Regions from separate parts of the Streptomyces sp. NPDC048352 genome, predicted to be linked through region 1. Evidence: predicted binding sites of a transcription regulator. Region 1 holds the regulator's gene; each other region holds the start of a gene.
The links. The regulator HrcA, encoded in region 1, represses chaperone genes, less so after heat shock. The targets are predictions, from matches to a motif close to TTNGCACTCNGNNNNNCNGAGTGCNAA.

Region 1 (10,005 bases):
CCCGCGACGATCTTGCAGAACAGGCAGTCCGCCTGCGGTTCCCCGGCCATTGCTGCGCCTCCCGTGACGATGATCGGTCGGGGCATGCTACCCGCCGCCTGCCGGTGGACACCGCTGCGCGGAGCGGGTCCCCTCCCCTCCCCGCCCTTCCCCCGGGCGCTGCCCGGCCCCGCGCCTCAAACGCCGGCGAGGCTGCAAGACCCTGGGGCTCCGCCCCAAACCCCGCGCCTCAAACGCCGGCGGGGCTGGGTTGGGCTGCGACACGGAGGGGTCGGGGGCGGGGTGGGGTGTCGTCCGGGACTAAAACGAGATGAATTCGGCGCGCGGCACCGCCCGGCAAAACCACTCAGGCTCAGGCGCCGAACATCGAAGCCCGTCCCGGACGACACCCCACCCCGCCCCCGACCCCGGCCCACAACACCCCGGCACCCACACCCGGCCCCGCCAACGCACCACCGGTCCGCCGGGACACCGCCAAGCCACACCCCCGCCCGGCCAGGGCACCGGCACCCGCACCCCGCCCGGCCAGGGCAAGGGCTACGACCAGCGCCCCGACCGCGCCAACAGCACCGCCGTGGCCGCCGTGCCCGCGGTCGAGGTGCGGAGCACCGAGCGGCCCAGGCGGTACGGCCGCGCACCCGCCTCCGCGAAGACCGCCAGTTCCTCCGGCGAGACCCCGCCCTCGGGGCCGACCACCAGCACCACGGACCCCTTCTCCGGCAGCGCCGCCGTCGCCAGCGCCGCCGAGGCCGTGTCCCGGTCCTCGTGCAGCACCACCGCCAGATCGGCCTGCGCCAGCAGAGCGGCCACCTGCTTCGTGGACATCACCCCGGCCACCTCAGGGAAACGCACCCGGCGCGACTGCTTCCCCGCCTCCCGGGCCGTGGAACGCCACTTGGCCAGGGACTTCTCACCCCGGTCCCCGCGCCACTGCGTGATGCACCGCGAGGCCTGCCACGGCACGATGGCGTCGACGCCGGTCTCCGTCATCGTCTCGACCGCCACCTCGCCCCGGTCACCCTTGGGCAGGGCCTGCACCACCGTGATCCGCACGTCGGGCTCCGGCTCCTCGCTCACGGACTCCAGGTCCATGAGCACCAGGCGGTCCTTGCCCTCCGCCGCCTTGACCACGCCTTCGGTCCACCGGCCCCGGCCGTCGGTGAGGATCACGTCCTCGCCCGGGTTCAGCCGCTTCACGGACACGGCGTGCCGCCCCTCGGGGCCCTCCAGCACGAACTCCGGGCCCGCCGGAACCTCTTCGACCACGAACACGGGGGCCGTCATGACGTTCTCCTCATCTCAACACCTGCAACGCGTTCTGCGCCTCGGCCAGTTCCGCCGCCAGCACTTCCACCAGCTGCCCGGCCGGTAGCGCCCGGGCCAGCCGGTGGCCCTGCCCCGCCCACAGGGACATGCCCTGCGGGTCCCCGGCCGCGGCGGCCGCCTTGCGCAGTCCCGCGGTCATGTGGTGGACCTGCGGGTAGGCGGCCGGGGCGTACGGCCCGTGCTCCCGCATGAAGCGGTTGACCAGGCCCCGGGCCGGCCGGCCCGAGAAGGCCCGGGTCAGTTCCGTGTGGGCGAACATCGGGTCGGTCAGGGCCTTCTTGTGCAGCGGGTGCGCCCCGGACTCCGGGCACACCAGGAAGGCCGTGCCGAGCTGCGCCGACTCCGCGCCCGCCGCCAGCAGCGCCGCGATCTGCGCGCCGCGCATCAGACCGCCCGCCGCGATGATGGGCAGGGCCACGGCCTCCCGTACCTGCGCGACCAGCGCGAGCAGGCCGACGCCGGCCGTGCCGTCGGTCTGCGGGTCGTCCCGGTGGGTGCCCTGGTGGCCGCCGGCCTCGACGCCCTGGACGCAGACGGCGTCGGCGCCGGCGGCCTGCGCGGCCCGGGCCTCGTCGACCGAGGTGACGGTGACGACGGTGTGCGTACCGGCCTTGCGCAGGCGCGCGAGCACCTCGGGCGCGGGGGTGCCGAAGGTGAAGGAGACCACCGGGACGGGGTCCTCCAGCAGGATGGCCAGCTTCGCTTCGTAGCCGTCGTCGCTGGTGCCGATGATGTCCTCCGCGGCGAGCGAGACCGCGTACCAGTTGGCCTCGCCGGCCAGCTGCCCGCGGTAGGCCTCGACGGCGGTCTGGTCGACGGGGCCGGTCTGCGGCATGAGGAGGTTCACGCCGAAGGGCCGCCGGGTGAGGCCGCGCGTCTGCTTGATCTCCTGGTACATCCCGTCGGCGGTCTTGTAGCCGCCGGCCAGGTAGCCGAGCCCGCCGGCGTCGGACACGGCGGCGACGAGCGGCGGGCAGGAGACGCCGCCCGCCATGGGAGCCTGCACGATCGGGTACCGGTGGAGACCGTTCGGCGCGGAGGACATGGACTGCATCGTGCCACGTCCCGACCACCGGGCCGAATCACCGCATTCGCCTGGCATAGTCCGCTTCCCCGGCACTGTCCTCGCATCGCCGGGGGCGGTGGGGCGGGAAGCACGGAGCCCGGTCCGGGACGCCCCGGACCGGGCTCGTACGAGGCCTTCGGGGCCGCTCAGGTGCGGCCGTTGAACGCGTCCTTCAGGCGGCTGAACAGGCCCTGCTGGCCGGGCGCGAACTGGCCCGTCGGCCGCTCCTCGCCGCGCAGCTTCGCGAGCTGGCGCAGCAGCTCCTCCTGCTGGGCGTCCAGCTTGCCGGGGGTGGTGACCTCGACGTGGACGATCAGGTCGCCCCGGCCGCCACCGCGCAGGTGGGTGACGCCCCGCCCGTGCAGGGGGATGGCCTGGCCGGACTGGGTGCCGGGCCGGATGTCGATCTCCTCCATGCCGTCCAGCGTCTCCAGCGGGCACTTGGTGCCCAGGGCCGCGGCCGTCATGGGGATGGTGACCGTGCAGTGCAGGTCGTCCCCGCGCCGCTGGAAGGTCGGGTGCGGCAGCTCGTGGATCTCCACGTACAAGTCGCCGGCGGGGCCGCCGCCGGGGCCGACCTCGCCCTCGCCCCCGAGCTGGATCCGGGTGCCGTTCTCGACGCCGGCCGGGATCTTGACCGTGAGGCTGCGGCGGGAGCGGACCCGGCCGTCGCCCGCGCACTCGGGGCAGGGGGTCGGGACCACGGTGCCGAAGCCCTGGCACTGCGGGCAGGGGCGCGAGGTCATGACCTGGCCCAGGAAGGACCGGGTGACCTGCGAGACCTCACCGCGGCCGCGGCACATGTCACACGTCTGCGCCGAGGTGCCGGGGGCGGCGCCCTCGCCGGAGCAGGTGGTGCAGACGACGGCCGTGTCGACCTGGATGTCCTTGGTCGTGCCGAAGGCGGCCTCGTCCAGTTCCAGGTCCAGGCGGATCATGGCGTCCTGGCCGCGGCGGGTCCGCGAGCGCGGGCCGCGCTGCGAGGCCTGGCCGAAGAAGGCGTCCATGATGTCGGAGAAGTTGCCGAAGCCGCCCGCGCCGAAGCCGCCCGCGCCGCCACCGCCGCCCGAGGAGGACAGCGGGTCGCCGCCGAGGTCGTAGACCTGCTTCTTCTGCGGGTCCGAGAGCACCTCGTAGGCCGCGTTGATCTCCTTGAAGCGCTCCTGCGTCTTCGGGTCCGGGTTCACGTCCGGGTGGAGTTCACGCGCGAGGCGGCGGAAGGCCTTCTTGATCTCGTCCTGCGATGCGTCGCGGCGTACGCCGAGTACGGCGTAGTAGTCCGTGGCCACTTACGACTCCGCCAGGATCTGTCCGACGTAACGTGCCACTGCGCGTACCGCTCCCATCGTTCCGGGGTAGTCCATGCGGGTCGGTCCGACCACGCCGAGTTTGGCGACTGCTTCGCCGCCCGAACCGTAGCCGACGGACACGACCGACGTGGAGTTGAGCCCCTCGTAGGCGTTCTCGTGCCCGATCCGTACGGCCATCCCCGACTCACCGGCCTCGCCGAGCAGCTTGAGGAGCACGACGTGCTCCTCGAGTGCTTCGAGCACCGGCCTGATCGTCAGGGGGAAGTCATGTCCGAAGCGCGTGAGGTTGGCGGTGCCGCCGATCATCAGCCGCTCCTCCGCCTCCTCCGCCAGCGTTTCGAGAAGGGTCGCGATGACGGCCTTGACGGTCGCCCTGTCGTCGATCTCGAACGACTCCGGAAGGTCCTGCACCAGCTGCGGCACGTCGGTGAACCGACGGCCGACGACCCTGCTGTTGAGCCGCGCCCGCAGGTCGGCGAGGGAGTTCTCGCCGAAGGGGGTCTGGGTGTCGACCATGCGCTGCTCGACCCGGCCGGTGTCGGTGATCAGTACGAGCATCAGCCGGGCCGGGGCCAGCGACAGCAGCTCGACGTGCCGGACGGTGGAGCGGGTCAGCGAGGGGTACTGGACGACGGCGACCTGGCGGGTGAGCTGCGCGAGCAGCCGTACCGTGCGGCCGACGACGTCGTCGAGGTCGACGGCGCCGTCCAGGAAGTTCTGGATGGCGCGGCGCTCGGGCGTCGACAGCGGCTTGACGCCCGCCAGCTTGTCGACGAACAGCCGGTAGCCCTTGTCGGTGGGGATCCGGCCGGCGCTGGTGTGGGGCTGCGCGATGTAGCCCTCCTCCTCCAGCACGGCCATGTCGTTGCGCACGGTGGCGGGCGAGACGCCGAGGCGGTGGCGTTCCGTGAGGGCCTTGGAGCCGACGGGCTCCTCCGTCCCGACGTAGTCCTGGACGATGGCGCGCAGTACCTCGAGTCTGCGTTCACTGAGCATCGCGCACACCTCCGGATGCGAGTCGGTCTCGGTCGTGGCCGCCGTGGCCGGTCCTGGCTGGCTGGCACTCAGCGGGTGGGAGTGCCAGAGATCCCCCGGTCAGTGTACGGCCGGGTAGTAGTCCGGGGGCAAGGGCGGCCCGCCAGGGTAGCGTCGCCGCATGGACGTGCGTTGGGAAGAGGCGGGCTGGGAACGGGTCACCGGACGGGTCGGCCGGCGGCGGCTTCCGGTGTGGGACTGCACCGTGGGGCTGGTGGTGGGGGACGATTCGGTGCTGCTGGTCGACCCCGGATCGGGTGTGCGCGAGGGCGCGGGGGTGCGGGCCGAGGCGGAGCGGCTGACGGGCCGGCGCGTGACCCATATCGCATTCACCCACGGACATTTCGACCACGTACTGGGCGGTGCGGCCTTCGCCGGCGCCGAGTTCTACGGTGCGGTCGGCCTGGACCGGCAGCTGTCGACCCCGACGGGCCGCGAGGAGGTACGGGCGAGCGCGGTCCGGCACGGGCTGGCGGAGGCGGAGGCCGCCGAGGCGGTGGACCTGCTCCAGGCGCCCCGGCACCTGGTGTCGGGCGAGTGGACGCTCGAGCTGGGCGGGGTGCAGGTGCTGCTGGCCAACGTGGGGCCCGCGCACTCCCAGCACGACCTGGCCGTCTTCGTGCCGGGCGAGCGGGAGGCGGTGTTCTGCGGGGACCTGGTCGAGGAGTCGGGCGAGCCCCAGGCCGGCGGGGACGCGGTGCCGGGCCAGTGGCCCGCCGCGCTGGACCGGCTGCTGGCCCTGGGCGGCGACGACGCGGTGTACGTGCCGGGTCACGGAGCGCTGGTCGACGCGGGCTTCGTGCGTGCGCAACGCGCCACACTGGCGGCCCGGTTCGGCGTGTCGCGGGCGTGAGGGCGGCGGCTCTCCTAGGGTCGGCCGGATGCGTGAGTACTCCCCCGACCTGACCCCGCAGTGGAAGCGCGCCAAGGCCGTGCCGGAGGTGCCGGCCGACCCGGACCTGGTGGTCGAGGTGGCGGGTACGGACTTCTGCGGCGCGGTGGTGGCCTGCGAGGCGGGCACGGTGACCCTGGAGGACCGGTTCGGCAAGCGGCGCGTGTTCCCGCTGGAGCCGCGCGGCTTCCTGCTGGACGGCGCGGTGGTGACCCTGGTGCGCCCGTCACGGGCGCCCGCCACGCCCGCCAGGACGGCCTCGGGCTCGGTGGCCGTCCCGGGTGCGCGGGCCCGGGTGGCGCGGGCCGGGCGGATCTACGTGGAGGGGCGGCACGACGCCGAGCTGGTCGAGCGGGTGTGGGGCGACGACCTGCGGATCGAGGGGGTGGTCGTGGAGTACCTGGAGGGCGTCGACGACCTCGCGGCGGTGGTCGCGGAGTTCGCCCCGGGTCCGGACGCCCGGCTGGGGGTGCTGGTGGACCACCTGGTGCCGGGCTCGAAGGAGTCCCGCATCGCGGCCTCGGTGACCGGGCCGGACGTGCTGGTCGTGGGCCACCCGTACGTGGACGTCTGGCAGGCGGTGAAGCCGTCCGCGCTGGGCATCCGGGCGTGGCCCGAGGTGCCGCGCGGCCAGGACTGGAAGACGGGCGTCTGCCGGGCCCTGGGCTGGCCGCCGAACACGGGGGCCGCCTGGCAGCACATCCTGTCGCGGGTGTCCTCGTACCGGGACCTGGAGCCGACGCTGCTCGGCCGCGTCGAGGAGCTGATCGACTTCGTCACGGCGCCCTGAGGCGCGGCGCGCCGAGGGCACCGCACTGAGGCACGGCACGCAGAGGCACGGCACGCCGAGTCACCGCGCACCGCCGGACTCGCCCACCTTCGAGTGACAGTGCGTGTGCGGAGCGCCACGAAGGGCAAGGGTGCTCACCATGATCACCTTTGCTCTGCGGCAGCGCGCCGTCCTCGCCGCGACCGTGCTCGCCGCCGCCCTGCTCCCGCCCGCCTCCGCCTCGGCCACGGCGCAGGCCGCCCCGGCGAACTCCTGTCCGCGGGTGACCGACCACCTCTTCGCCGCGGCGGACAAGACCGTCGTGGTGGAGCGCATCACCCCGTCGCCGTCCTGGCGGATCAACTGCAAGCAGCTCTACCGCTCCGACGGCCGTCCGCCGTCGGTGGTCTTCGAGGAGGGCTTCAAGCCGAAGGCGCCCCTGGACGGCCAGTACGACATCGAGCAGTACGTGCTGGTCAACCAGCCCTCCCCGTACGTGTCGACCACCTACGACCACGACCTGTACAAGACCTGGTGGAAGAGCGGCTGGAACTACTACATCGACGCCCCGGGCGGGGTGGACGTCAACCAGACCATCGGCGACACCCACAAGTACGCCTCCCAGGCGGAGGTCGCCTTCCCCGGCGGCATCGACCGCTCCTTCATCGTCGCGGTGTGCCCGGTCGACAAGACCTCCAAGACCGAGATCATGGACGAGTGCCAGGACAACCCGCACTACAAGCCCTGGCGCAACAGCTGGCCGAGCTGACCCCGCCCGTCCGCCGGGACCTGGTCAGTCGACCAGGTCCCGCACCACCGCGTCGGCCAGCAGCCGCCCGCGCAGCGTCAATACCGCCCGCCCCGCCCCGTACGGTCCAGCCTCCAGGAGGCCGTCGGTGAGGGCGCGGCGGGAGGCTGCGAGGCCCGTCGGGGCCAGCAGGGACAGCGGGACGCCGTCCACCAGGCGGAGCTCCAGCAGGATCCGCTCCACGCGCCGGTCCTCCGCCGACAGCAGCTCGCGTCCCGCGCCCGGCGAGCGGCCCTCGGCCAGGGCGGCCGCGTACGCACCGGGGTGCTTCACGTTCCACCAGCGCACCCCGCCCACGTGCGAGTGCGCTCCGGGGCCCGCGCCCCACCAGTCGGCGCCGCGCCAGTACAGCTCGTTGTGCAGGCACCGCCCGGCCTCGGAGGTGGCCCAGTTCGACACCTCGTACCAGGAGTACCCGGCTGCGGCCATGACGGAGTCGGCGATCAGGTACCGGTCGGCGTGGACGTCGTCGTCCGTCATCGGGACCTCGCCGCGGCGGATGCGGCGGGCCAGCTGCGTGCCCTCCTCGACGATCAGGGCGTAGGCGCTGATGTGGTCGGGGCCGGCGCCGAGCGCGGCCTCCAGGGAGGCGCGCCAGTCGTCGTCGGACTCGCCCGGGGTGCCGTAGATCAGGTCGAGGTTGACGTGCTCGAAGCCGGCCGCGCGGGCCTCGGCGACACAGGCCTCGGGGCGACCGGGGGTGTGCGTGCGGTCCAGCACCTTCAGGACGTGCTGCTTCGCGCTCTGCATGCCGAAGGAGATCCGGTTGAAGCCGCCGGCGCGCAGCTCCGCCAGGTACGCCGGGTCCACGGACTCCGGATTGGCCTCGGTCGTGACCTCGGCGTCCTCGGCCAGCCCGAACTCGTCGCGGATCGCAGCGAGCATGCGGACGAGGTCCCGGGCGGGCAGCAGCGTGGGCGTGCCGCCGCCGACGAAGACGGTCCGCACGGCGCGCGGGTCGTCCCCGAGCACCTTGCGGGCCAGGCGGACCTCGTCGATCAGGGTGTCGGCGTAGTTCTCCCGGGAGGCGAGGACGCCGCCGGTGCCGCGCAGCTCGGTGGCGGTGTAGGTGTTGAAGTCGCAGTACCCGCAGCGCGTGGCGCAGTACGGGACGTGCAGGTAGAACCCCAGCGGCCGCGCCCCGGCGCCCTCCAGGGCGTGCGACGGCAGGGAGCCGTCTTCGGGCATGGGTTCACCGTCGGGCAGTGCGGAAGGCATGCGCCCATTGTCCCGCACCGCCCCATGGTCGTTTACGCCTCGGGCTACGCCTCCCTGGAGCCCTCGTACATCTCCTCGATGAGGTGCTTGAACTCACGCTCGACGACGGGCCGCTTCAGCTTGAGGCTGGGGGTGAGGTCTCCGTGCTCGACGTCGAGGTCGCGCGGCAGGATGCGGAACTTCTTGATCGTCTGCCAGCGCTGGAGGCCCTCGTTGAGGGTCTGGACGTAGGTCTCGATCAGCCGGTCGGTCTCCGGGGCCGCGAGGACCTCGGCGTACGTCCTGCCCTCCAGGCCGTTCTCGACGGCCCAGCCCAGGATCGCGGGCTCGTCGAGGGCGATCAGGGCGGAGCAGAAGTTCCGGTCGGCTCCGTGGACGACGATGGTCGACACGTACGGGCAGATCGCCTTGAACTGGCCCTCGATCTCCGCCGGGGCGACGTACTTGCCGCCGGAGGTCTTGATCAGGTCCTTCTTGCGGTCGGTGATGCGCAGGTAGCCGTCCGGGGACAGCTCGCCGATGTCGCCGGTGTGCAGCCAGCCGTCGCTCTCCAGGACCTCGGCGGTCTTCTCGGGCTGGCCGTGGTAGCCCTGCATGATGCCGGGGCCGCGCAGCATGACCTCGCCGTCGTCGGCGATGCGGACCTCGGTGCCGGGGAGCGGCTTGCCGACGGTGCCGGTGCGGTAGGCCTCGCCCGGGTTGACGAAGGAGGCCGCGCTGGACTCGGTCAGCCCGTAGCCCTCCAGGATGTGGATGCCGGCGCCGGAGAAGAAGTAGCCGATCTCGGGTGCCAGGGCGGAGGCGCCGGAGACGGCGGCGCGCAGCCGGCCGCCGAAGGCCTCGCGGAGCTTGGAGTAGACGAGGGCGTCCGCGATCTTGTGCCTGGCGGTGAGGGCGAGGGGGGCGGTCGCCCGTCCGGTGCGGCGGTAGTTGTCCTGGGTGACCTTGGCGTACTCGCGGGCGACGCCGACCGACCACTGGAAGATCTTGTACTTGGCTCCGCCGCCGGACCGGGCCTTGGCGGCGACGCCGTTGTAGACCTTCTCGAAGATGCGCGGGACGGCCGCCATGTAGGTGGGCTGGACGACCGGCAGGTTCTCGATGATCTTGTCGATGCGGCCGTCGACGGCGGTGACGTGCCCGACCTCGATCTGGCCGGAGGTGAGCACCTTGCCGAAGACGTGGGCCAGCGGCAGCCACAGGTACTGGACGTCGTCCGCGTGGATCATGCCGGTGGCCACGGTGGCCTTGGCCATGTACGACCAGTTGTCGTGCGGCAGGCGGACGCCCTTGGGGCGGCCGGTGGTGCCGGAGGTGTAGATGAGGGTGGCGAGCTGGTCGGGGGTGATGGCCGCGATCCGCTCCTTGACCGCCGCGGGGTGCTTGGCGAGGTACTCCTTGCCGCGTTCCTCCAGCTCGGCGAGGGAGAGCACCCAGCCCTCCGGATCGCCCTCGGCGGGGACGGCGTCGGCCGCCTCCAGAACCACCACGTGGGCGAGTTCGGGCAGGTCGGCGCGGCGCTCGCGGGCCTTGGCCAGCTGGGCGGCGTCCTCGGCGATCAGCACCCGGCTCTCGGAGTCC
Region 2 (10,005 bases), on a different contig from region 1:
GCGCTGTCGCTGATGCGCAGGAGCAGGGCGATCATGATCCAGTTGGCCAGGAGGGAGGAGCCGCCCTTCGCCAGGAAGGGGAGCGCCTTGCCGGTCAGGGGGATCAGGCCCGTGACGCCGCCGGCGACCACGAACACCTGGAGCGCCAGTGCCGCCGCCAGGCCCACCGCCAGCAGCTTGCCGAAGGGGTCCCGCGCGGCCAGCGCCATGCGCAGGCCCCGCTGGACCAGCAGGGCGTAGACGAGCAGGACGGCCATGACCCCCGCCAGGCCGAGCTCCTCGCCGACCGTCGTCAGGATGAAGTCGCTGCGGCCCGCGAACTTGATCAGCTCCGGGTGGCCCAGGCCGAGGCCCGTGCCCGAGACGCCGCCGGTGCCGAAGCTGAACAGCGCCTGCGCGGACTGCTCCGAGTTCAGGCCCGGCGGCGGGTTCGGCGAGTAGATCGCCAGCGGGTTCAGCCAGGCCGCGACGCGCGCCTTGACGTGGGGTTCGGTCGAACCCACCACGAAGGCTCCCGCCGCCGCCATGAGCAGGCCGCACACGATCCAGCTGGTGCGCTCGGTGGCGACGTACAGCATCACCACGAAGACGCCGAAGAAGATCAGCGACGTGCCGAGGTCGCGCTCGAAGACCAGGACGAGCAGCGACAGGATCCACACCGTGATGATCGGTCCGAGCTGACGCATGGGGGGCAGCCGCACGCCCAGGAACCTGCGGCCCGTCAGGGCCAGCGAGTCCCGGTGGACGACCAGGTAGCCGGCGAAGAAGACGGCGATCATGATCTTCACGAACTCGCCGGGCTGGAGCGAGAAGCCGAACAGGATGATCCAGCGCTTCGCGCCGTACGTGTCCGCGCCGAAGAACGCCGGGGCGATCAGCAGCACCAGCGCGACGGCCATGGTGATGTAGATGAAGCGCTGGAGCAGCCGGTGGTCCCGCAGCAGCGCCACCACGAGGAGGCAGGCGGCGACCCCGACCACCGTCCACAGCAGTTGGTCGGGCGCGTTGGCCGTCGAGTCCCAGCGCTCGATGTAGCCCTGGTCGAGCCGGTGGATCAGCACCAGCCCGAGTCCCGTCAGCAGCATGGCGAGCGGGAAGACCAGCGGATCCGCGTACGCCGCGAACCGGCGGATGCCCAGGTGTCCCACCAGGGACAGCAGCGTCATGCTGATGACGAAGCTGGTGAGGTGCTGCGGCAGCTCGCCGTTCATGGCGAGCCCGGCGCTGACGTGGCCGAACACGGCGATGCCGATGACCAGGAGCAGCAGCAGCGCTTCGGTGCGGCGGCGGGCGCCCGCCACCGTCAGGGGCCTCAGGCCGCGCACGGGACGCCGCCGCCGGCGAGGGCGCCCGCCTCCGGCTGCGGAGGGGGCGGCGGCGGGGCGGATGAACGCGCGGGGGGAGGGGGAGGAGAAGACGGTGCGCCGCCCGGAGCGGCCGGGGTCGTCGCAGCGGTCGACCTGGGGCCGTTCTGCTCGGCATTGAGGCGCTTTATCTTCATATCGTCTAAGACGTTCACACCCCCCCTGTGGTTCCTTGCCCGGCGGACGGGCCCGAAGGGTCGGTGTTCAGCCGAACGGGGGGTTCGGCGGCCGGAATACGTGGAACCGACGGTCCGTGTTGGCACTCCGCTTGACCGAGTGCTAATCGCCGGAATAGTCTCGCACCTGGCACTCGCCCCTGGTGAGTGCCAACACAGCGACAGGCAGGTCCGGCACCCGCGACGACGGATCGACCTGGTCGCCACCTCAGACAGTTAACCCCGGATCTCCGAAGGGGGAGGTCGGATCGTGACGACCGCCAGCTCCAAGGTTGCCATCAAGCCGCTTGAGGACCGCATTGTGGTCCAGCCGCTCGACGCCGAGCAGACCACGGCCTCCGGCCTGGTCATCCCGGACACCGCGAAGGAGAAGCCCCAGGAGGGCGTCGTCCTCGCGGTGGGCCCGGGCCGCTTCGAGGACGGCCAGCGTCTCCCGCTGGACGTCAGCGTCGGCGACATCGTGCTGTACAGCAAGTACGGCGGCACCGAAGTGAAGTACAGCGGCGAGGAGTACCTCGTCCTCTCGGCTCGCGACGTGCTCGCGATCGTCGAGAAGTAATTCGCTTCACGAAGTTTGCTTGAGCTGCGCCCCTGGTCACCCCGCTGATTTGCCGGGCGGCGAGGGGCGCGGTTCGTTAAACCCGATTTTTCGAGAGGGCTGAACCGCTCCCATGGCGAAGATCCTGAAGTTCGACGAGGACGCCCGTCGCGCCCTCGAGCGCGGCGTCAACAAGCTTGCCGACACGGTCAAGGTGACGATCGGCCCCAAGGGCCGCAACGTCGTCATCGACAAGAAGTTCGGCGCCCCCACCATCACCAACGACGGTGTCACCATCGCCCGCGAGGTCGAGCTGGACGACCCGTACGAGAACCTGGGCGCGCAGCTGGTGAAGGAGGTGGCGACCAAGACCAACGACATCGCGGGTGACGGCACCACCACCGCGACCGTGCTGGCCCAGGCGCTGGTCCGCGAGGGTCTGCGCAACGTCGCCGCCGGCGCCTCCCCGGCCGCCCTGAAGAAGGGCATCGACGCCGCGGTCAAGGCCGTGTCCGAGGAGCTCCTCGCGACCGCCCGCCCGATCGAGGACAAGTCCGACATCGCCGCCGTGGCCGCGCTCTCCGCGCAGGACGCCCAGGTCGGCGAGCTCATCGCCGAGGCGATGGACAAGGTCGGCAAGGACGGTGTCATCACCGTCGAGGAGTCCAACGCCTTCGGCCTGGAGCTCGAGTTCACCGAGGGCATGGCCTTCGACAAGGGCTACCTCTCCCCCTACATGGTCACCGACCAGGAGCGTATGGAGGCCGTCCTCGACGACCCGTACATCCTGATCAACCAGGGCAAGATCTCCTCCATCCAGGACCTCCTGCCGCTGCTGGAGAAGGTCATCCAGGCGGGTGGCTCCAAGCCGCTGCTGATCATCGCCGAGGACGTCGAGGGCGAGGCCCTCTCCACCCTCGTCGTCAACAAGATCCGCGGCACCTTCAACGCGGTCGCGGTCAAGGCCCCCGGCTTCGGTGACCGCCGCAAGGCGATGCTCCAGGACATGGCGACCCTCACCGGTGCCACCGTCATCGCCGAGGAGGTCGGCCTCAAGCTCGACCAGGCCGGTCTGGACGTGCTGGGCTCCGCCCGCCGCGTGACCATCTCCAAGGACGACACGACCATCGTCGACGGCGGCGGCAACGCCGCTGACGTCGCGGGCCGCGTCAACCAGATCAAGGCCGAGATCGAGTCCACGGACTCCGACTGGGACCGCGAGAAGCTGCAGGAGCGCCTGGCGAAGCTCGCCGGCGGCGTCTGCGTCATCAAGGTCGGCGCCGCCACCGAGGTGGAGCTGAAGGAGAAGAAGCACCGCCTCGAGGACGCCATCTCGGCGACCCGCGCCGCGGTCGAGGAGGGCATCGTCTCCGGCGGTGGCTCCGCGCTCGTCCACGCCGTCAAGGTCCTCGAGGGCAACCTCGGCCTGGCCGGCGACGAGGGCACGGGTGTCGCGGTCGTCCGCCGCGCCGCGGTCGAGCCGCTGCGCTGGATCGCCGAGAACGCCGGCCTCGAGGGCTACGTCATCACCTCGAAGGTCGCCGAGCTCGACAAGGGCCAGGGCTTCAACGCCGCCACCGGCGAGTACGGCGACCTGGTCAAGGCCGGCGTCATCGACCCGGTCAAGGTCACCCGCTCCGCGCTGGAGAACGCCGCGTCCATCGCCTCCCTGCTGCTCACGACCGAGACCCTGGTCGTCGAGAAGCCGGCCGAGGAAGAGGCCGAGGCCGGTCACGGCCACGGTCACGGCCACAGCCACTGAGGCCAGCGGGCTGACGCCTGACGCGCCGCCCTTCGCGCCTGACGCGTGAAAAGGCCCTGGTCACCACTGCCGAGCGGTGGTGACCAGGGCCTTTGCGTGTGCGGCGTGCGGCGTTGCGGCTACATGGCGCCCAGCTGCTTCATGAGGCCCATGGCGTCGTAGTGCCACCAGCCTTCCTTGATCATTCCGTCCTCGCAACGGAAGACGGTCGTACCGGTCATCGTGCAGCTCTTGCCGGTCGGGGCGATGCCCATGAACTCGCCCTTGTGCGTGCCCTCCCAGGTCCACAGCGTGGTGACGTAGTCGTCCTGGGCCATCTGCGCGTTGCGGGTGAAGGTGAAGTCGAAGCCGCCCCGCCACATCTCCACGTCCTCGCGCATCCCTTCGGGACCGGTCTTGTCCTGGGGGTTCCCGATGTCGTGGTCGCGGTAGTCCGGCGCGAAGATCTCGTCGGCGACCGACATGTCGCCCTTCATCGCCATCTCCTCGAACATGCGGTTCGCCAGCCGCGTGTTGAGGTGCTCGTCACGGACGACGTCCAGGTTGGTGAAGGTGGGCATCCCCTCGCAGAGGGACATCATCTCCTGGAACATCCTGTCCGTTTCCGGGAGCTGAGAGTTCTTCATGGCGTCTTCGTACGAGGGGAATTCGACCATGTCCACGTAGTGGTCGTCGGCTTCGCGGTCCTTGCCCACGACGCTGTGGGTGACGGTGCGCTTGCCCTGGCTCTGCGAGACGTACTGGTCCAGCAGCCTGTTGAGGTCGTCCTGCCGGCGCGTCTTGTAATCGATGATCTGTACGAATGTCATGGCCGTCTCCCGGGCTGGATGGGACATGTCCATTTTAGGAATAATTCCCCCATTCGGCCGGTCTACCGGCGGGTCACCGGCAGATCGCCCGGCAGGTCGCCAGATCAGCCGACGGGCTCCGCGCTCACTGGGGCCCGTACTTGCGGCCCGTCCGCGAGGAGACGCCGCCCAGCAGTCCGCGCGGCGTCAGCTTCACCACGCCCATCAGCGCCTTGTAGCGCGGGTCCGGGATCGACACGGTCCTGCCGCGCGCCAGGTCGGCCAGCGCGGCGGCCACCAGCTTGTCCGCGTCCAGCCACAGCCAGCCCGGGATGTTGTCCGTGCCCATGCCGGCCCGCTGGTGGAACTCGGTCCGCACGAAGCCGGGGCACAGGGCCATCAGGCGCACCCCGGTCCCGCCGAGGTCCCGCGCCGCGCCCTGGGTGAACTGCACGACCCAGGCCTTGCTGGCGCCGTAGGTGCCGCGCGGTACGAAGGCGGCCACCGAGGCCACGTTGATGACCCCGCCGCGGCCGCGCGAGCGCATCGACTCCGTCGCCGCCGAGGTCAGCCGCAGCACCGCCTCGATGTGCACCTTCAGCATGGTCAGCTCGTCGGCCATCGAGACCTCGAGGTAGCGGCCCTTGTTGCCGAAGCCCGCGTTGTTGACGAGCAGGTCGACCGGGTGCGTACGGTCCCCGAGACGGGTCTCGACGGATGCGATGCCCTCCTCGGTGGACAGGTCCGCGGCCAGTACCTCGGCCTCGATGCCGTGCCGGTCGTGCAGTTCGGTGGCCTGCTCGGCCAGCCGCTCGGTGTCGCGGGCCACCAGTACGAGGTTGTGGCCCTGGGAGGCGAGCCGCCGGGCGAAGGCGGCACCGATGCCCGCCGTGGATCCAGTGATCAGCGCAGTCGTCATGTGCGCAAAATAGCCGCCCGCGTCGGCCCCCGTCCGTCCCCGGTCGTCCTTGCCCAAAGCGGCGGCGGGATATTGGCGCCAGGATCAAAGCCGGCCTTATGCTCGAAGGGTGATTGAGGCACGCCACCTGCGGATCCTGCGCGCTGTCGCCGGGACCGGTTCCTTCTCCGCCGCCGCCCGCGAGCTCGGCTGCACCCAGCCCGCCGTCTCCCAGCAGATGAAGGCGCTGGAACAGTCAGCCGGCACCCCGCTGCTCGTGCGCACCGGCCGCGAGATGCGGCTGACCCAGGCGGGCGAGGCGCTGGTGCGGCACGCCGCCGGGATCCTGGCCGGGCTGACGGCCGCCGAGGAGGAGGTCGCGGCCATCGCCGGGCTGCGCGCGGGGCGGGTCAGGCTCGTCTCCTTCCCGAGCGGCAGCTCCACGCTGGTGCCGACGGCGCTCGCGGCGATGCGCGCCGAGCACCCGGGGACCCGTATCTCCCTCGTCGAGGCGGAGCCGCCGCGGTCGGTGGAGATGCTGCGCGAGGGCGACTGCGACGTGGCGCTGGCCTTCCGGTACGGAGGGGACGGACCGGCGGCGGGCAGCGCGGCCGAGTGGGAGGACCTGGTCGTCACGCCGCTGCTGACCGACCGGCTCGTCGGGCTGGTTCCCGAGGGCCACGCGCTGGCCGGCGCCGGGCGGGTGGGCATGGCGGAGCTGGCCGGGGAGCCGTGGATCGCGGGCTGCCCGCGCTGCCGCCGCCACCTGGTGGAGGTGTGCGAGGGGGCGGGGTTCACCCCGCGGATCGACTTCGCCACCGACGACTACCCGGCCGTGGTGGGACTGGTCGGCGCGGGGCTGGGGGTGGCGGTGCTGCCGGAGCTGGCGGTGGAGTCCGTACGGGCGAAGGGCGTGAGCATCCTGGCCGTGGAGCCGGTCGTGGAGCGGGAGATCGTGGCGCTGACCCTGCCGGACCTGGCGCGCGTACCGGCCGTGGCGGCGACCCTGGGCGAGCTGGTGCGGGCCGCCGCGCGCTGACCGTACGGGGGTGTACGGCCGGACGGGTGACGGCCCGGACCGGAGTCGGTCGCGACACGCCCGGAAGCGCGCGCGGATACGAGGCAACGATTCTTCGGATGGATGTTCGTCGGGGGTGTCCGCTTCGAGGGTGTGTGCGTCGGGCGTCCGGCCGGCCGTCAGTGCGGAGGGAGGGGGCCGATCGTGCTGGAGGCGGGGATCAGGCGGTGGCGTGCGCGGCCCATCAGCTCCTCGCGTTCGTCCTCGGTGAGCCCTCCCCAGACCCCGTAGGGCTCGCGGACGGCGAGTGCGTGCGCCGCGCATTCCGAACGCACCGGGCAGCGCATGCAGACCTCTTTAGCCGAGGCCTCGCGCGCACTCCTGGCCGCGCCCCGCTCGCCTTCCGGGTGGAAGAAGAGGGAGCTGTCGACTCCGCGGCAGGCGGCCAGCAGCTGCCAGTCCCACAGGTCGGCGTTCGGTCCGGGGAGGCGGGAGAAATCTGCCATGGGTAGTCCTCTTGGTGCCGGTACTGAGGCGGATACGGTCCATGTCTCCACACCTACTGTCGTAGTAGATGTAAATATGACTCATTGGGAATCTAGCCTCAGACACATGGCAAACGGAAGGAAAGCCGCCAAATAGGGCATACCTCCAGATGGAGGACAGATGGCTGGTGGCTCCGGCACGGTGATCGCTTCCTCACGTAGAGTGCCGAAGGTGTCCGTCCGACCCGTAACTCTTTCGAGTGACCATCGTTGAGAGAGCGAGTGCGGTTGAAACGAGAAGTTCCCGGACAGGTGTCCGAGGGCGTCGACCGCACAGGTGACGATACGTACCCAGCCTGGAGGCTCAAGGTGACGCGCATCAGCAGCTGCGGAGGGCGGTCATGACTTCCGTCCTCGTCTGCGACGACTCCCCGCTTGCCCGAGAGGCGCTCCGTCGCGCGGTTGCCACCGTGCCCGGCGTCGAGCGTGTGACGACGGCTGCCAACGGCGAGGAAGTCCTCCGCCGCTGGGGTGCCGACCGCTCCGACCTGATTCTGATGGATGTACGGATGCCCGGCCTGGGCGGTGTCGAGACGGTCCGCCGGCTCCTGTCCGCCGACCCCGGTGCCCGCATCATCATGCTCACGGTCGCCGAGGACCTGGACGGCGTGGCCCTCGCGGTCGCCGCCGGCGCCCGCGGCTACCTGCACAAGGACGCCTCGCGCGCCGAGCTCCGGGCCACGGTCACCCAGGCGCTCGCCGACCCCACCTGGCGGTTGGCGCCCCGGCGCCTGCGCTCGGCCGAGATGGGGGCCGCCCCCACCCTGACCGCGCGCGAGATCCAGGTCCTGGAGGGCATGAGCCACGGCCGGTCCAACGCGGAGATCGGGCGCGAGCTCTTCCTCTCCGAGGACACGGTCAAGACGCACGCCCGCAGGCTGTTCAAGAAGCTCGGCGCCTCCGACCGGGCGCACGCGGTGGCACTCGGCTTCCGCTGGGGTCTCGTCCGCTGACCGCGGCACCGGCGGCCGGCGGCCGGCGCGGCCGGTCCCGTCCGCCGCCGGCGGGCGGGGGCGGCGGGCGTCCGCCCGCGCCGCCGGAGGGACGGTCCCGCCGCACCCGGTGTTCCGCCGGGGATTGGCGGGGCACAATCCGGGGGACGTGTCGCTTCGGGCGCGATGCCGCATCCTTGATGGTGTGCCGCATTCTTGGAGAGGTCGAGTCCTCCGGGACGACGATTCGGGCCGAGCGGAGGGGAGGGCGCAGATGACGAGTTCCGGCGCACCCGCTCATAACGCTTCGATGCACAACACGGACCGCGGTGCCGCGAACGCTTCCGCGCCAAGGCACCATGGATTGATGCGCGACGACGAGGCCCCGGGGTCACCTGCGGCCACAGGCCCCACCGGCGCCGCCAAGGGCGGCAACGCCGGGGCCGTCGGCGCGCTCGTACGCCGTGCGGTCGAGGGGGACGAGCAGGCCACGCACGACCTCCTGGCCTTCGTGCACCCGCTCGCCCTGCGCTACTGCCGCACCCGGCTGTCGCGGCTGCCGGGTGACGCCCGTCACTTCGTGGAGGACCTCGCGCAGGAGGTCTGCGTGGCGGTGCTGATGGCACTGCCCCGCTACCGGGACACCGGCCGGCCCTTCGAGGCCTTCGTCTTCGCCATCGCCGCGCACAAGGTCGCCGACCTGCAACGCGCCGCCATGCGGCACCCCGGCAGCACGGCCGTGCCCTCCGACGAGATGCCGGAGCGGCCGGACGACTCGCTGGGCCCGGAGGAGCGCGCGCTGCTCAGCAGCGACGCCGCCTGGGCCAAGAAGCTCCTGGCGAACCTGCCGGAGAACCAGCGCGAGCTGCTCGTCCTGCGGGTGGCCGTCGGGCTGACCGCGGAGGAGACCGGTCAGATGCTCGGGATGTCCCCGGGCGCGGTGCGGGTGGCCCAGCACCGCGCGCTCAGCCGGCTGCGCGCGCTCGCCGAGCAGTGATTCCCGAGCGGTGATCGCCAAGAGGTGATCGCCGCGCTCGGAGGTGCGTGTTCCGTTTCGCTCCCTTTCTGTCGTAGGAACCGACGAATCTTCCGGTTGACCTTGGTCGTGGAATGAGACGCCTCGGGATCCCGTTAGCATGGACATCCGCGCTGAGCAAGACCATTTGGGAAGGTGTCATGACCGCCGACGGAGTGCCCGACAAATTCGCCACGCTCGGACTGACCTACGACGACGTGCTGCTGCTGCCGGGCGCGTCGGACATGGCCCCCGATGAGATCGACACCTCTTCCCTCATCTCGCGCAACGTCCGGGTGAACGTTCCGCTGCTGTCCGCCGCCATGGACAAGGTCACCGAGGCCCGCATGGCCATCGCGATGGCCCGCCAGGGCGGCGTCGGCGTACTGCACCGCAACCTCTCCATCGCCGACCAGGCCAACCAGGTCGACCTGGTCAAGCGCTCCGAGTCCGGCATGGTCACCGACCCGATCACGGTGCACCCGGACGCGACGCTGCGCGAGGCCAACGAGCTCTGCGGGAAGTTCCGCATCTCCGGCGTCCCGGTCACCGACCCGGCGGGCAAGCTGCTCGGCATCGTCACCAACCGCGACATGGCCTTCGAGCCGGACCGCAGCCGCCAGGTGCGCGAGGTCATGACCCCGATGCCGCTGGTCACCGGCAAGGTCGGCATCTCCGGCGTGGACGCCATGGAGCTGCTGCGCCGCCACAAGATCGAGAAGCTGCCGCTGGTCGACGACGCGGGCATCCTCAAGGGCCTCATCACGGTCAAGGACTTCGTCAAGGCCGAGCAGTACCCGAACGCCGCCAAGGACAAGGAAGGCCGGCTGCTCGTCGGCGCCGCCGTCGGTGTCGCCGGCGACGCGTACGAGCGCGCCCAGGCCCTGATCGAGGCGGGCGCCGACTTCATCGTCGTCGACACCGCCCACGGCCACTCCCGCCTGGTCGGCGACATGGTCGCCAAGATCA
Region 3 (10,005 bases), on a different contig from region 1:
AGAGGTTGGCGACCACCTTGGGGGCCGGTTCATTGGGCGCCCCGCGCGTGGGGGACTTCACGACGAACGGACCGGTCGGGGTCTCCGGGGCGTTGAACTTGAGGGAAGGCGCGGACTGCTTGCCCTGGCCCGACCAGAAGTAGTCGACCTCGCCGGTTCCGGTACCGGTGAACTTGCCCTGGAACGTGACGTTCTGCGGCTTGGAGCAGTCGACCGCTGCGGGAGTGGTGGACGCGCCCGTGATGTCCGCGTCGGTGATCCGGACCTTGACGGGCGCGGGCGGCCTGGGATCCTTGGTGCAGCCTGTCTTCCGCTCGTTCCTGCCCCAGCCGCTCGTCACGGTGTAGGCGCCCTTCTTGACGTCCTCTTCCGTGACGGAGCCCGCGCCGTTGGCGTTGCGCTGGAATTTCTCCGGGCCCGACACCCTGAGCAGCTGACCGCCCCTGAAGCCGGTCATCACCAGGTCGTACTCGACGGGATTCGTGCCGGGGGCCACGACGAGCTTGCAGGCCGCCTGGGGGGCGGCGGACGGCGTGAGCGGGGCGGGGGCGGCCTGGGCGGCCATCGTGGGCGGCATGGCGACCGCGGTGACCAGGAGCGGGGCGAGAAGTGCATAACGGGCATGCCTGTTCATGCGTTCCCTCCTTGCCGGGAAAGCACCGATGGAGGCGGACGTCTCGATGGCGCGAGCGCGCCGAGGGCCCGGGTGCGATGAGGCGGGGGAGGAGGGGGCGCACACGGCCTCGTCCACCTCGGACCCGCCCGCCTGGACCGGCAGTTCAGCGGTCCAGAACCCGCGCGCCGGGCACCTGCGTCCAGTTCCAGGCTAGCTCCGCGGGCTTATGGCGGCACGCCGGGCCGCCACCGCCCACACCCGCCGCCCACGCCCGCGGCGTCACCCGTGCGAGGAACCCCGCGCCGCTTCGATGAAGGCGCGGATCAGCCCGGGGTCCTTCACGCCGCGCTCCCGCTCGACACCGCTGGAGACGTCCACGCCCCAGGCCCGCGTCGCCTCGACGGCCTCCCGCACGTTGCCCGGGTTCAGCCCGCCGGCCAGCAGCCACCGCCCGGCGGGCGCCCGGAATTCCGCGGACCCCCAGTTCCAGGGCTTGCCGGAGCCCGGGTCGGGGGCGTCGATGAGCAGCAGGTCCTCCCCGTACTCCCCGCACCGCCCGACGTGCTCGGCGGTGGCGCGCAGCAGCGTACGCCCCGGGGCACGCAGTTCCGCGTAGTGTGCGGCCGGTTCGTCGCCGTGCAGCTGTACGCCGCGTACGCCGCTCTCCTCGGTGAGCCGGCGCACCTTCTCGACGGACTGCCCGCGGAACACCCCGACGGTCAGCACCCCGCCCGGCACCCGCGCGGCCAGCTCCCGGGCCTCGGCGGCGCCGATGGTCCGGGGGCTGCCGGGCGCGAAGACGAACCCGACGGCGTCGGCCCCGGCCGCCACGGCCACGTCGACGTCGTGCACGGTCCGCAGCCCGCAGATCTTGACGAACAGATCGCTCATGTCCCCAGTCAATCAAAACCCGGGGACCGATGGTGATCCGTCCCGGCAGCCGGGCACCGCCGTCCGTCTCCGGGAACGCCCGAGGGCGGCACCCCGCCGGGGGTGCCGCCCTCGTTCGAGAACAGCCGATCAGCCAGAGGCGGATCAGAAGTCCATGTCACCACCCGGCATGCCGCCGCCCGCGGGGGCACCGGCCTTCTCGGGCTTGTCGGCGATGACGGCCTCGGTGGTCAGGAAGAGCGCGGCGATGGACGCGGCGTTCTGCAGGGCGGAGCGCGTGACCTTCGCCGGGTCGATGATGCCCTCGGCGATCATGTCGACGTACTCGCCGGTCGCGGCGTTCAGACCGTGGCCGACGGCCAGGTTGCGCACCTTCTCGACGACGACGCCGCCCTCGAGACCGCCGTTGACGGCGATCTGCTTCAGCGGGGCCTCCAGCGCGAGCTTCACGGCGTTGGCGCCGGTCGCCTCGTCACCGGTGAGCTCGAGCTTCTCGAAGACCGAGGAGGCCTGGAGCAGGGCCACGCCACCACCGGCGACGATGCCCTCCTCGACGGCCGCCTTCGCGTTGCGCACGGCGTCCTCGATGCGGTGCTTGCGCTCCTTGAGCTCGACCTCGGTCGCGGCACCGGCCTTGATGACGGCCACGCCGCCGGCCAGCTTCGCGAGGCGCTCCTGGAGCTTCTCGCGGTCGTAGTCCGAGTCGGAGTTCTCGATCTCGGCGCGGATCTGGTTGACGCGGCCCTGGACCTGGTCGCTGTCACCGGCACCGTCGACGATGGTGGTCTCGTCCTTGGTGATGACGACCTTGCGGGCGCGGCCGAGCAGGTCGAGACCGGCGTTCTCCAGCTTGAGGCCGACCTCCTCGGAGATGACCGTGCCGCCCGTGAGGATGGCGATGTCGCCGAGCATGGCCTTGCGGCGGTCGCCGAAGCCCGGGGCCTTGACGGCGACGGACTTGAAGGTGCCGCGGATCTTGTTGACGACCAGGGTCGACAGGGCCTCGCCCTCGACGTCCTCGGCGATGATCAGCAGCGGCTTGCCGGACTGCATGACCTTCTCCAGGAGCGGCAGCAGGTCCTTGACCGAGCCGATCTTGGAGTTGACGATCAGGATGTACGGGTCGTCCAGGGACGCCTCCATACGCTCCATGTCGGTGGCGAAGTACGCCGAGATGTAGCCCTTGTCGAAGCGCATGCCCTCGGTGAGCTCCAGCTCCAGACCGAAGGTCTGGGACTCCTCGACGGTGATGACGCCTTCCTTGCCGACCTTGTCCATGGCCTCGGCGATGAGCTCGCCGATCTGGGTGTCGGCGGCGGAGATGGAGGCCGTGGAAGCGATCTGCTCCTTGGTCTCGACATCCTTGGCCTGGGCCAGCAGGGCAGCGGAGACGGCCTCGACGGCCTTCTCGATACCGCGCTTGAGGGCCATCGGGTTGGCACCGGCGGCCACGTTGCGCAGGCCCTCGCGGACGAGCGCCTGGGCGAGGACGGTGGCGGTGGTCGTACCGTCGCCGGCGACGTCGTCCGTCTTCTTGGCGACTTCCTTGACCAGCTCGGCGCCGATCTTCTCGTACGGGTCCTCGAGCTCGATCTCCTTGGCGATGGAGACGCCGTCGTTGGTGATCGTGGGCGCGCCCCACTTCTTCTCAAGGACGACGTTGCGACCCTTGGGGCCAAGGGTGACCTTGACGGCGTCGGCGAGCTGGTTCATGCCACGCTCGAGACCGCGCCGGGCCTCCTCGTTGAACGCAATGATCTTGGCCATCTGAAGTGGTCCTCCAGGACTGGGGTTCCCCCTACGCCGCCAGGCGTCAGGGGAGGGTGGATTGCTCCGGACCGCGCCCGCGCCCGCGACGGACGGCCTGCGGACCCGGCGGTTCCTTCCCGCCGGACCCTGCGGGCCTCACCGGCCCGGTCCTCGTCTGAGTAGCACTCTCACCAGGAGAGTGCTAACGCCAATGATTAGCACTCGACCCCCGCGAGTGCAAGCGGCTTCCGGCAACACGCAGGCGACCTGGGGCCGACACGCAGGAGGGGCCCGCATCCCTGTCCAGGATGTGGGCCCCTCATGCGTGTGTGCGAGCGTCGGTGGCCGATCGCGCTTCGACTCAGCCGGCCGCGAGCTTGACCATGTCAGCCTGCGGACCCTTCTGGCCCTGCGAGATCTCGAACTCGACCCGCTGACCCTCTTCAAGGGTGCGGTACCCGTCCATCTGGATGGCGCTGTAGTGGACGAACACATCCGCACCACCGTCGACCGCGATGAAGCCGTAGCCCTTCTCCGCGTTGAACCACTTGACGGTGCCCTGAGCCATGCCTAACTCCCCTATTACTGGCCCTTGCGCGGGACCGCACTTCGCGGTCCCGGGTCAGAACTTGCGCCGGAACGCCTCGACCGCGGCTGAATGTATCCGCACCGGTGCTGTCAGCAACAGGTCAATCCGCCGAGAAATCTGGACACGCGGAAAGCTTGAAATAGAGTGAAAATTTGCAGTATTCCAGGGCAACTCGGGCCAGACAAGCGGCACCAAAGGCCCAAAAGGCACGCGCATGTTGACTCAATGTCAACCATCCGGCGGCCCGCTCATATGCGGCGGGCAAGAACAGCGGAGGGGACTGCCCAACTCTACCGCGCCCAATCAAGCAGAATTGCCCCCTCCGCTTATTAGCGGAGGGGGCAATTCTGTTTATGAAAGGTCAGCGCGTCACCCGCGCGTCAGCAGCCGCCGGCGACGGCGGGGATGATCGAGACGCCCGCGCCGTCCGGCGTCGCCGTCTGCAGGCCGCCCTCGAAGCGCACGTCGTCGTCGTTGACGTAGACGTTCACGAAGCGGCGCAGCTTGCCCTGGTCGTCCAGGACGCGCGCGGCGATGCCCGGGTGGTTCTGCTCCAGGGAGTCGATGACCTCGGCGAGGGTCGAGCCCTCGGCCGGGACCTCGGCGACGCCGCCGGTGTAGGTGCGCAGGATGGTGGGGATGCGGACGTTGACGCTCATGGCGCTACCGCCTTTCCGGGTGTCGGAGGGAAGGGTCAGGCCAGCCCGGCGGCGCGGAACGCGTCCAGGCTCGGGCGGATGGTGGCGGTCTGCCCGGTGTCCCCGGACACCGCCTCCAGGGTCTTGAGGCCGTCACCGGTGTTCAGGACGACGGTCGTCAGCGCCGGGTCGAGCAGCCCGTTCTCGATGAGCTTCTTCGTCACGCCGACGGTCACGCCGCCCGCGGTCTCGGCGAAGATGCCCTCGGCCCGCGCGAGGATCTTGATGGCCTCGACGACCTGCTCGTCGGTGACGTCCTCGACGTAGCCGCCGGTGCGCCGCGCGATGTCCAGGACGTACGGGCCGTCCGCCGGGTTGCCGATGGCCAGCGACTTGGCGATGGTGTTCGGCTTCTGCGGGCGGACCACGTCGTGGCCGGCCTTGAAGGCGGTCGAGACCGGGGAGCAGCCCTCGGCCTGGGCGCCGAAGATCTTGTAGGGCTTGTCCTCGACCAGGCCGAGCTTGATCAGCTCCTGGAGGCCCTTGTCGATCTTCGTCAGCTGGGAGCCGGACGCGATCGGGACGACGATCTGGTCGGGCAGTTGCCAGCCGAGCTGCTCGCAGATCTCGTACGCCAGGGTCTTGGAGCCCTCGCCGTAGTAGGGGCGCAGGTTGACGTTGACGAAGCCCCAGCCCTCGCCCAGCGGGTCGCCGATGAGCTCGGAGCAGAAGCGGTTGACGTCGTCGTAGTTGCCCTCGATGCCGACGAGGTCGCCGCCGTAGACACCGGCCATGACGACCTTGCCCTGCTCCAGGTCGTGCGGGATGAACACGCAGGAGCGGAATCCGGCCCGGGCGGCCGCGGCGCCGACGGCGCCGGCCAGGTTGCCGGTGGAGGAGCAGGAGAGGGTGGTGAAGCCGAAGGCGCGGGCGGCCTCGACGGCGATGGCGACGACGCGGTCCTTGAAGGAGTGCGTCGGGTTGCCGGAGTCGTCCTTGACGTAGAGCTTGCCGGTGACGCCCAGCTCCTTGGCCAGGTTCTGCGCGTCCACGAGCTGGGTGAAGCCGGGGTTCAGGCTCGGCTTGGAGGCCACGTCCGCCGGGACGGGCAGCAGCGGCGCGTAGCGCCAGATGTTGTCCGGGCCGGCCTCGATCGCGGCGCGCAGGGCCTCGGGGTCGCCGAGCGGCAGTTCGTAGGCCACTTCCAGCGGGCCGAAGCACTCGGCGCAGGCGAAGATGGGGCCCAGTTCGAAGCGGGTACCGCACTCGCGACAGGAAAGGCCGGTGGCGGGTCCGAGATCGGCAGAGGTGGCGACAGTCTGTGCAGCCATGATGGCGAGGCCCTTTCTCCTCATCTTCCCCATGGCGCACTTCGCCATGAGACGGAATTGGCACCTTCCCTAGCCGGGGCCCCGCGCGTGCGAGAACCGACTGGAGGGTTGCCGGGGCTTCAACGGGCCGTGTCCCTCTGCCCCTCTGGATGAGCGGTATGGCACCGGCACACGCGCTCTGTGGCGCGCCGGTGCGTTTGTCGCGCGGGACCCCCGGCATGCGGCGGTCCTTCGCGTTGTTCAAGACTGTAACCGAAGGGACGGGCGGTTGAGACAGCCGTCCGAACCGCGAGATGGATCACGATTCGGCCGCAAACCGCCGAGTGCCGCAGAGAAGCCAGGGAGTGCTGAGAGTGCTGGATGAGGTGGAGCGCTGGCTGGCAGACCGCTCCTGGTCCGCCGCCGACCGACCGCTCGACCAGCTGCTCGACCGGAAACGGGCGGCCGGGACGACGGTCAGCGTGGTGCTGCCCGCGCTCGACGAGGAGGCCACCGTCGGGCAGATCGTCGAGGTGATCCGGCGCGACCTGATGGAGGGGCTCGCGGTCCCGCTGGTGGACGAGCTGGTGGTGGTCGACTCGGGCTCCACCGACCGTACGGCCGAGGTCGCGGCGGAGGCCGGCGCCCGGGTGGTGCACCGCGACGCGATCCTGCCGCGGCTCCCGGCCCTGCCGGGCAAGGGCGAGGTGCTGTGGCGCTCGCTGCTGGCCACGACCGGGGACGTCGTCTGCTTCGTGGACGCCGACCTGCGGGACTTCGACTCCGTCTTCGTCTCGGGGATCGTCGGGCCGCTGCTGACCGACCCGCAGGTGCAGTTCGTCAAGGCGATGTACGACCGCCCGCTGGGGGACGCGCCCGGGCAGGGCGGCCGGGTGACGGAGCTGGTGGCACGGCCCCTGCTGAACCTCCACTGGCCGCAGCTGGCGGGGTTCGTCCAGCCGCTGGGGGGTGAGTACGCGGTACGCCGCTCCCTGCTGGAGCGGCTGCCGTTCCCCGTCGGGTACGGGGTGGAACTGGGCCTGCTGGTGGACGCGCTGCACACGGCCGGGCTGGACGCGCTGGCCCAGGTGGACGTGGGGGTCCGGCTGCACCGGCACCAGGACGGGCGGGCGCTGGGCCGGATGGCCGCGGCGATCTACCGCACCGCGCAGCTGCGGCTCTCGCGCGGCCATCTCGTACGGCCGGAGCTGACGCAGTTCGAGCGGGGGCCGGACGGGTTCGTTCCGCGCACGTACCCCGTGGACACGGAGGAGCGGCCGCCGATGGTGGAGGTCGAGGAGTACGCGGGCCGGCGGGTGGCGTGAGGCGCGGGCCGCGCGGGTGGCGCGGGGCGCGGCGCGGCCAGGGCGTGACGAACCGGACAATTCCCGGACGTTTGAGCGAGGAGGACCCGGGCTAGGTTCGCGGCATGGCTTCTCAGGTACTCGTCGCCGCCAACCGCGGCCCGCTCTCGTACGCCCTCGCCGCCGACGGCACCCTCAGCGCACGCCGCGGCGGTGGCGGCCTGGTCTCCGGCCTGTCCGCGGCGCTCGCCGCGCAGCCGGAGGCCCTGTGGATCTGCGCGGCCCTGTCCGACGCCGACCGGGAGGCGGTCCGCCGGGGCGTTTCCGAGCCGGGCGTCCGGATGCTGGACATCGACCCGGCGGTGTACGACGACGCGTACAACGGCATCGCCAACTCGGTGCTCTGGTTCACCCACCACCACCTCTACGACGTCCCGCGCGAGCCGGTCTTCGACGCGGCGTTCCGCCGCCGCTGGGAGTCGTACGCCGCCTACAACCAGGCCTTCGCCGAAGCGCTGGCCGAGGAGGCCGCCGAGGGCGCGTCGGTCCTGGTCCAGGACTACCACCTGGCCCTGGTCCCGGGCGCCCTGCGCGAACTGCGGCCGGACCTGCGGATCGCCCACTTCACGCACACCCCCTGGGCGTCGCGGGAGTTCCTGGACATGCTCCCGGACGACGTCCGCAGCCGGCTGGTGTGGGGGATGCTGGGCGCGGACCTGGTGGGCTTCCACACCTGGGCGTGGGCGCACACCTTCATGGCCGGCGCGCACCTGGACGACGAGCGGGGCATCGCCGAGCCGAAGTCCCCGGCCGGGGTGGATCCGGCGGAGGCCCGCTACGTCCACAAGAACCCCAACAGCCCCGTGCGGCACAAGCGCACCGACGTCGGGGTCTTCGCCCTCGGCGTCGACGGGGACGACCTGCGGGCCCTCGCCCACCGCCCCGAGGTGGACGACAAGCTGGCGGCGCTGCGGGCGGAGGTCGGCGACCGCAAGACCATCGTCCGCGTCGACCGCACCGAACTGTCGAAGAACATCCTGCGCGGGCTGCTGGCCTACCGGGAGCTGCTGACGGTCCACCCCGAGTGGCGCGGCCGCGTGGTGCACCTGGCGTCCGCGTACCCCTCCCGGCAGGACCTGAAGGTGTACCGGGACTACACCGCGTCCGTCCGCGACCTGGCCACGGAGATCAACGCGGAGTTCGGCACCGAGGACTGGCAGCCGGTCCTCCTCTCCGTGGAGGACGACTTCGCGCGCTCGCTGGCCGCGTACCGCCTGGCGGACGTGGCCCTGATCAACCCGGTGCGGGACGGGATGAACCTCGTCGCGAAGGAGATTCCGGTGGTGTCGGAGGAGGGCTGCGCGCTGGTCCTGTCCACGGGGGCGGGGGCGTACGAGGAACTGCGCGGGGACGCCCTGACGGTCACCCCGTACGACGTCTCGGCGACGGCCGCCGCACTCCACGAGGCCCTGTCGATGCCGCCGGAGGAGCGCACGGCCCGCACCAAACGCCTCGCGGCAGCCGCCACGACCCTCCCCCCGTCGGCCTGGTTCACGGCACAACTGGAGGCCCTGCGGGGGTGAGGGGGCGGGGGACGGGGGGACGGACGGGGAGCGGTGTCCTGGCCCGCTCCCCGGGCCCGGCCCGGCTACGCGTCCCGGAGGGCCGCCGCCAGGCGGGCCAGGAAGGCCGTCACCGCCGCCGGGCCCGGGAGGACCAGGTCGGCTCGGGCCGCGAGTTCGGGGACTTCCGCCGAGCCGCTGCACACCAGCAGCCCCGGGAGGCCGTCGGCGCGGCGCTTCTCCACCGCCGAAAAAGCCGCGAGGTCACCCAGGTCGTCCCCCGCGTACAGGACGGCCTCGGCGTCCCGCTCGGCCAGGAACTCCGTCAGGGCGACGCCCTTGTCCATGCCCGGCGGGCGCAGCTCCAGCACCGCCCGGCCCGGCTCGACCATCAGCCCGTGCCGGGCCGCCAGCTCCGCGAGGGGCTCGCGCAGGGCCTGGAAGGCGGCCTCCGGGTCCTCGGCGCGGCGGGTGTGGACGGCCAGCGCCCGGCCCTTCTCCTCGATCCAGGTCCCGCGCCACGCCCCGATCGCGTCCAGGAAGCCCGGCAGCTCCGCCCGTACGGCGGCGACCCCGGGGTGTTCGGCGGGGGCGCGGACGCTGCCGGTGACCGCGTCCCAGCGCTCGGCGCCGTAGTGGCCCAGGACCACGAGGTGCTCCAGCCCGGGCACGCCCGCGAAGCCGCCGTGGCGTACGGCGACGCCCGCCGGGCGGCCGGTGACGACGGCGACCGCGTCGACCCGGGGCGCCAGCTCGGCGAGCGCCGGGACGGCGGCGGGGTGGGCGCGGGCCTGGTCGGGGTCGGGGACGATCTCGGCGAGGGTGCCGTCGAAGTCGAGCGCGACGACGGCTCTGCGCGGCGTGCGCAGGAGGGCTTCGAGTCCCTCGCGTCCGGCTGCGGTGGCGGGCACGGGCATAGGCGGCAGGTCGTGCGGCTGGCTCCCCATACGGACGACCCTACCGGGGCGGCCCTGACCCGCCCACCCCGCCTCCGCGACGGCCTAGCGCCGTGCCCGCTGGGCCTCGCGGATGCGGCGCAGGCGGTTGACGGTGCCCGGGGCGTGGGCGAGGGCGCGGGGGTCGTCCATGAGGGCGTTGAGCAGCTGGTAGTAGCGGACCGGGGTGAGCCCCAGCCCCTCCCGTATCGCCCGCTCCTTGGCGCCGGGGCCGGGCCAGCTGCGGCCCTCGTACGCGAGCACGGCGGCCTCGGCGGCGGTCAGCCGGCCTTGCGCCGCCTCCGCCCCCGTGTCACCCGCCTGCCCGCCATCCGTCATACGGCCACATTAACGCCGCCCACCGACACCGCCCCCGGCCGGCCCCGCGCCCCTCCCGCGCCCGCGCCGGGC

Region 2: the regulator HrcA is predicted to act here: its motif matches at 1,621-1,647, upstream of groES (co-chaperone GroES).
Region 3: the regulator HrcA is predicted to act here: its motif matches at 3,436-3,462, upstream of groL (chaperonin GroEL).

Annotation. Positions count from the first base shown of each region.
Region 1 is NZ_JBEZKZ010000033.1:23,406-33,410, reverse strand. Features, by position in the region: gene AB0D45_RS18800 (histidine triad nucleotide-binding protein) at 1-50, opposite strand, end outside; gene AB0D45_RS18795 (16S rRNA (uracil(1498)-N(3))-methyltransferase) at 538-1,284, opposite strand; gene AB0D45_RS18790 (nitronate monooxygenase) at 1,295-2,371, opposite strand; gene dnaJ (molecular chaperone DnaJ) at 2,539-3,681, opposite strand; gene hrcA (heat-inducible transcriptional repressor HrcA) at 3,682-4,698, opposite strand; gene AB0D45_RS18775 (MBL fold metallo-hydrolase) at 4,859-5,590, shown strand; gene AB0D45_RS18770 (DUF3097 domain-containing protein) at 5,619-6,419, shown strand; gene AB0D45_RS18765 (ADP-ribosyltransferase) at 6,559-7,167, shown strand; gene hemW (radical SAM family heme chaperone HemW) at 7,192-8,424, opposite strand; gene AB0D45_RS18755 (long-chain fatty acid--CoA ligase) at 8,469-10,005, opposite strand, start outside.
Region 2 is NZ_JBEZKZ010000055.1:191-10,195, forward strand. Features, by position in the region: gene AB0D45_RS24635 (FtsW/RodA/SpoVE family cell cycle protein) at 1-1,325, opposite strand, end outside; gene groES (co-chaperone GroES) at 1,791-2,099, shown strand; gene groL (chaperonin GroEL) at 2,212-3,840, shown strand; gene AB0D45_RS24650 (ester cyclase) at 3,960-4,649, opposite strand; gene AB0D45_RS24655 (SDR family oxidoreductase) at 4,774-5,547, opposite strand; gene AB0D45_RS24660 (LysR family transcriptional regulator) at 5,657-6,565, shown strand; gene AB0D45_RS24665 (WhiB family transcriptional regulator) at 6,724-7,050, opposite strand; gene AB0D45_RS24670 (response regulator transcription factor) at 7,431-8,042, shown strand; gene AB0D45_RS24675 (sigma-70 family RNA polymerase sigma factor) at 8,389-9,018, shown strand; gene guaB (IMP dehydrogenase) at 9,198-10,005, shown strand, end outside.
Region 3 is NZ_JBEZKZ010000024.1:11,357-21,361, forward strand. Features, by position in the region: gene AB0D45_RS15190 (hypothetical protein) at 1-634, opposite strand, end outside; gene AB0D45_RS15195 (phosphoribosylanthranilate isomerase) at 896-1,507, opposite strand; gene groL (chaperonin GroEL) at 1,652-3,274, opposite strand; gene AB0D45_RS15205 (cold-shock protein) at 3,618-3,824, opposite strand; gene AB0D45_RS15210 (MoaD/ThiS family protein) at 4,226-4,504, opposite strand; gene thrC (threonine synthase) at 4,540-5,814, opposite strand; SAM riboswitch class I at 5,832-5,970, opposite strand; gene AB0D45_RS15220 (glucosyl-3-phosphoglycerate synthase) at 6,168-7,118, shown strand; gene AB0D45_RS15225 (trehalose-6-phosphate synthase) at 7,223-8,680, shown strand; gene otsB (trehalose-phosphatase) at 8,746-9,606, opposite strand; gene AB0D45_RS15235 (DUF3263 domain-containing protein) at 9,661-9,933, opposite strand.